2 regions of the Candidatus Dorea massiliensis AP6 genome follow, and region 1 is predicted to be linked to the other one. Evidence: a T-box and tRNA genes for the amino acid it is inferred to sense, from the RefSeq annotation. Region 1 holds a T-box; the other holds one or more tRNA genes.
The links. A T-box is a leader RNA that pairs with one kind of tRNA and senses whether it is charged. The one in region 1 lies ahead of ACESZP_RS07905 (valine--tRNA ligase), so its partner is inferred to be a tRNA-Val.
Positions count from the first base shown of each region.

Region 2: it has a tRNA-Val gene. The T-box ahead of ACESZP_RS07905 (valine--tRNA ligase) is inferred to sense a tRNA for this amino acid. The anticodon was not compared.

Region 1 is NZ_CAXTKW010000006.1:98,198-101,313, forward strand. Features, by position in the region: gene ACESZP_RS07900 (purple acid phosphatase family protein) at 1-826, shown strand, start outside; T-box leader at 894-1,124, shown strand; gene ACESZP_RS07905 (valine--tRNA ligase) at 1,193-3,116, shown strand, end outside.
Region 2 is NZ_CAXTKW010000012.1:72,109-75,224, forward strand. Features, by position in the region: gene thrS (threonine--tRNA ligase) at 1-320, shown strand, start outside; gene nudC (NAD(+) diphosphatase) at 396-1,238, shown strand; tRNA gene ACESZP_RS13085 (tRNA-Val) at 1,412-1,484, shown strand; tRNA gene ACESZP_RS13090 (tRNA-Met) at 1,490-1,563, shown strand; gene ACESZP_RS13095 (DNA-deoxyinosine glycosylase) at 1,765-2,259, shown strand; gene ispF (2-C-methyl-D-erythritol 2,4-cyclodiphosphate synthase) at 2,410-2,958, shown strand; gene ACESZP_RS13105 (GNAT family N-acetyltransferase) at 3,033-3,116, shown strand, end outside.

The sequences.
Region 1 (3,116 bases):
GACCCGGCTTACCAGATATGTGCCGGAAGCGCAGTTCCTGGTGCATACGGGCGATCAGGTAGCCCAGTTTGGCAATCCTGAGGAATACAGCGGTTTTCTGGATCATCTGGGACTCTACAGGATTCCGCTGGTACCGGTGACTGGCAATCATGACGTGGCCAACAAACAGATTTCCGAGGAATTGGGCTACGGCGGCGGACCGTATTTTTACGAACATTTCAATGTGCCGAACCGCTCCGAGAAGTACGGTATGAGTGAATATGATAAGGATGGAGATTATTATTTCATCCGGGGAAATGTATTATTTATCGTGCTGAACAGTACGACCAACCAGCCGGTGGACATTCACGAGGAATATGTTCCCAAGGTTATCGCCGAGCACCCGGATACCCGGTGGCGTGTTATCATCCAGCATTATCCGGCCTACAGCAGTGTGGCGAAATATCAGGAACGCATGGATTCTCAGCTTCGGTATTCCCTGGGTTATATCTGCGAGGATAATGATATTGACCTGGTGATTACCGGTCACGATTCCATCTATTCCCGTTCTGCTTTCACAAACCGGCGCTGTGAGAGATACGACAATTATGATTATTCCACAGGCGGGGTGGCGGTCAACCCGGAAGGAACCATGTTTGTGGTCTGCGGAACGTCCAGCGGAAGCCTGTATCAGGCAGCGACACCCAACGAAAATCTGGTATTCCAGAGTCAGGCGCAGGAGCCTACGGCCATCCGCTTTGATGTGACAGATACGGAGCTGCATCTGCGCGCCTATACCGTAGACAACTGGACCGTCTGCGACGAGTACACAATCCGCAAAGAATAGTGCGGAAACCTTGACAATCCGCGGAAAGACTGCTATATTTACCTACAGTTAGACTGGATAGAATAACATAAAGGCGGAGAAAAAGAGGAGTACGCGGGACGCACGTCAAAAGAGAGGACAGCTCATGGGCTGAGAGGCTGTCGTGGAAGGGTCGCCTGCGGAAGGTAGCTTTGGAGCCGGAATGGTGAACGGAGGTCTTATTAACCATTCACGCCCGACCAGCGTTAAAGGGTGAGAGATATGAAGCGGCAGTGTCGCTTCATAAAGTAAGGTGGTACCGCGCACAAGCGCCCTTTCAGGATAAGAGAGGGCGCTTATTTTTTTCGACTGGTTCAAGAAGCGAAAGAAAAATGAAGGAGGAACAGAATGAAAGAGTTGGCAAAGACCTACGATCCCAAAGCAATGGAGGATCGTATTTACGGAGAGTGGCTGGAGAAAAAGTATTTCCATGCAGAGGTGGATCGGAGTAAAAAACCGTTCACGATTGTCATGCCGCCTCCCAATATCACAGGAAAGCTGCACATGGGACACGCATTGGACAATACGCTGCAGGATATCCTGATCCGTTACAAGAGAATGCAGGGCTACAATGCTCTGTGGATTCCGGGAACTGACCATGCGTCCATTTCCACAGAGGTCAAGGTCATCAACCAGTTGAAATCTGAGGGCATTGATAAAAATGAGCTGGGCCGCGAGGGCTTCTTAAAGAGAACCTGGGAGTGGCGGGAAGAGTATGGCCGCACCATCGTAGATCAGCTGAAGAAGATTGGCTCCTCCTGCGACTGGGACAGAGAGCGCTTCACCATGGACGAGGGCTGCTCCAAGGCCGTACAGGAGGTATTCCTGCGCCTGCATAAGAAGGGCTATATCTATAAGGGATCCCGTATCATCAACTGGTGTCCGGTCTGCAAGACCTCTATCTCTGACGCAGAGGTAGAGCACGAGGAGCAGGCAGGCCATTTCTGGCATATCAATTATCCGATTAAGGGCAGTGACAAGTTTGTAGAGATCGCTACCACCAGACCGGAAACCCTGCTTGGCGACAGCGCCCTGGCAGTAAACCCGGATGACGAGCGGTATAAAGATATCGTAGGTAAGACCGTGATCCTGCCTCTGGTAGGTCGTGAGATTCCGGTTATCGCAGACGCTTATGTAGATAAGGAGTTTGGTACCGGCGTAGTAAAGATTACCCCGGCACATGACCCCAACGATTTCGAGGTAGGAAAGCGTCATAACCTGCCGGAGATCAATATTCTGAACGACGACGCAACCATCAATGAGAACGGCGGCAAGTACGCAGGCATGGATCGCTACGAGGCCCGCAAGGTCATGGTAGAGGAACTGAAGGAGCAGGGTCTGCTGGTGAAGGTGGTAGACCATGTCCATAATGTAGGAACCCACGACCGCTGTGGCACCACCGTTGAGCCCATGATCAAGCAGCAGTGGTTCGTAAAGATGGAGGAGATGGCAAAGCCGGCTATCGAAGCAGTGAAGAATGGCGACCTGACCTTCGTTCCGGAGCGGTTTGACAAGACTTATCTGCACTGGCTGGAGAATATCCGCGACTGGTGTATTTCCCGTCAGCTCTGGTGGGGACACCGGATTCCGGCTTACTACTGCGACGACTGCGGTGAGATTGTGGTAGACCGCGAGATGCCGTCCGTCTGCCCCAAGTGCGGCGGAACCCATTTCACACAGGATCCGGATACCCTGGATACCTGGTTCTCCTCTGCGCTGTGGCCCTTCTCTACCCTGGGCTGGCCGGAGAACACCGAGGATCTGGATTACTTCTACCCCACCGATGTACTGGTAACCGGATACGATATCATCTTCTTCTGGGTAATCCGTATGGTATTCTCAGGCTATGAGCAGACCGGAAAGTGTCCGTTCCATCATGTACTGATTCACGGATTGGTGCGGGATTCCCTGGGACGGAAGATGAGTAAGTCTCTGGGAAATGGTATCGACCCGCTGGAGATCATCGATCAGTATGGCGCAGACGCCCTGCGTTTCACCTTGGTTACCGGCAACGCGCCCGGCAACGATATGCGTTTCTATATGGAGCGCGTGGAGGCCAGCCGTAACTTTGCCAACAAGATCTGGAACGCTTCCCGTTTTATCATGATGAATGTGACTGCTCTGAAGGAAAATGAGCACGAGCAGAGCGAGTATTCATTTTCAACGGAGCAGTCAGCGACGGACCGCAGGTCTGGAGCTTGCGTAAAAGAAATGGATCTCACACAGCTCACCGGCGCGGACAAGTGGATTCTGTCCAAGGTGAATACCCTGG
Region 2 (3,116 bases), on a different contig from region 1:
CCACCTGGCTGGCTCCGGTTCAGGTACGTGTACTGCCGATTTCCGACAAGTATATGGATTACGCAGAGCAGGTAAAGAAGTCTCTGGATGAGGCCGGTATCCGTACCGAGCTTGATAAGCGCGCGGAGAAGATTGGCTACAAGATCCGTGAGGCACAGACCGCGAAGATTCCGTATATGCTGGTGGTAGGTCAGAAGGAAGAGGAAGAGGGCGCTGTCTCTGTCAGAAGCCGCGAGGCCGGAGATCAGGGAGTAAAGGCTCTGGACGCTTTCATTGCTGATGTGAAAAAAGAGATTGAAACCAAAGGCAGAGAAGCATAAAATTGTTTGAACGCAGATTCCCCCGCCCGGAGGCGTAAGCCTTCCGGCGGGGGATTTTCATAAAGGAGAATCGATATGATACAGGATATTGCGCCGCATATCTATCACAATGAATACTGCCCGGAGAAGCCGGACGCAGACAGCTATCTGATGTATTTTGAGAGACATAACGCGCTGGCCCGCTGGGATGGGGTGGAGATTGCATTTCCCAGATTCCGGGATTTTCCGGAGGTGAAGACGGAGCTTTCGGAGAACATCATCTATCTGTTCACAGTGGATGATAAGAGATTCTATCTGGTAAAGGAACTGGCCCTGCCGGAACGCAAGGACTTTCGGCTAGAAAGTAACCGGAGATTTCGGGACGCACAGCCTCAGTGGTTATCCTTCGCCGGCATCACTGGCTATCAGCTCTGGCACTGGTACGACGTCCGCAAGTACTGCGGCCACTGCGGCAGCCCCATGGTGCATGACGCAAAGGAGCGCATGATGCGCTGCCTGGACTGCGGCCAGATGGAATACCCGAAGATTTCTCCGGCAGTCATCGTGGGTATTCTACATAAAGATAAGATTCTGATGTCCAAGTATGCGGGCCGGGATAATATCACCTACTACGCGCTGATTGCGGGATTTACCGAGATCGGCGAGAGCATCGAGGAGACCATCCGCCGGGAGGTCATGGAGGAAGTGGGTCTGAAGGTCAAAAATATCCGCTACTACAAGAGCCAGCCCTGGTCCTTCTCCGAGACAGTCCTGATGGGCTTCTTCGTGGATCTGGACGGTGATGACGAGACCGTCACCCTGGACACCGAGGAGCTGGCCACTGCCGAATGGTTCACGCGGGAGGACGCGCCGCCCCAGCCCCTGAATATCAGTCTGACCAGTGAGATGATCTGGCAGTTCAAGAATGGGAAGGTGTAAAAAAACACCTTTCCCGTAAAAAAATAAGGTCAAAAAATCCAGTATTTATGCGGCTTTTGGAGATTCTGAAAAGAAAATGAAAAAAAGTTGAAAAAAGTGCTTGACTTTTCTTCAGTTATAAGGTTATAATAAGCAAGTCGGTTGGGACGGCAAGTCAAAACCGAGAACGAAATGGGATCTTAGCTCAGCTGGGAGAGCATCTGCCTTACAAGCAGAGGGTCATAGGTTCGAGCCCTATAGGTCCCATTTATGGCGAGGTAGCTCAGTTGGCTAGAGCATGCGGTTCATACCCGCAGTGTCGGGGGTTCAAATCCCTTCCTCGCTACTAAGATTCAGACCCAAGAACGAAATCGTTCTTGGGTCTTTTGTTTACACGAGCAACGAGTCAAAGTCCGTGCTTGTACGAGACCTTGACGGTGCTAAGCGCCAGTGGCGCTTGTTCAGCACCGACCGAAGTGGAACGTAGATGCCGCGATAACGAGTAAAATTCGCGAAGCGTATTTTATCTCGTATACAGGAGGATGACATGGAACAGGTGCAGCATGAGATACCGCCGCTCTACGACGGACATTCAAAAATTTTGATTCTGGGCAGCTTTCCGTCGGTGAAATCGCGGGAAGGGCATTTCTTCTACAATCATCCGCAGAATCGATTCTGGCGCGTTCTGGCGGCCGTGACGGGGCAGGAGACGCCGGGGACGATTCTTGAGAAGAAGGAGTTCCTGCTTAGGAGCGGCATTGCCCTGTGGGATGTGATCGCAAGCTGCGAGATCGAGGGCTCCAGTGACAGCAGTATCCGGAACGTGGTGCCCAATGATATCCGCCCCATATTGGAGACAGCGGATATCCGTCAGATCTATGTAAACGGCGGTACGGCGGAGAAGCTGTATAAAAAATACATTTTCCCGGAGACGGGACGGGCAGCGGTGCGGCTGCCATCCACCAGTCCGGCCAACGCGGCGTGTTCATTGGACAATCTAATCGGGCAGTGGAAGGTCATAGGGGAGAGCTTAAACCAGTAGCGAGCCTGCGGGCACAGTGGAAAGCGGTTATTGCAAAAATCGTATCAAGTTGTCATAGATTGGCTATACTTATGCAAACATTTGAGATATAATAACGGCAGAAAATAAGAACGAAAACCGGGCGGATTTCCCCGGAGAAAGAGGTATAGAATGCGGGTAGGAATGGGATATGACGTACACAGACTGGTGGAGGACCGAAAGCTGATCCTGGGCGGCGTGGAAATTCCCTATGAGAAAGGACTTCTGGGACACTCCGACGCAGATGTGCTGCTTCACGCGATTATGGACGCTCTTTTGGGCGCAGCGGCCCTCGGCGACATCGGAAAGCATTTCCCGGACACGGATCCGGCATATAAAGGCATCTCCAGTATCAGGCTTCTGGAGCATGTGGGAAAGCTTCTGGAGGAGCAGAATTATGTGGTGGGCAATATCGACGCCACCATCATCGCCCAGCGCCCGAAAATGGCGCCCCATATTCCTCAGATGCGGGCAAATGTGGCGAAGGCTTTACAGATTGAAGAAAGCCAGATTAACATCAAGGCTACTACAGAAGAGGGCCTCGGTTTTACCGGCACCGGCGAGGGCATTTCTTCTCAGGCCATCTGCGCTCTGATTCCGGTGGCGAATTACGCCTATGAAGACGTGATGCAGCTTCCGAACGGCTGCCCGGGCTGCGGCGGCTGCCAGAAGGCAGAATAGAGCAGCCTATGCCGGTGATTTGGGCGGCGGACATGGCAGATTGGAAAAACAGATATACAGACGAGGTGTAAGCTATGGAGAAGCAGGAACTAAAAACCCAAAAACTGGAAGTGAGATATCTGAAAGATGACGAGCGGATACGTTCCCGGGAACTCTAC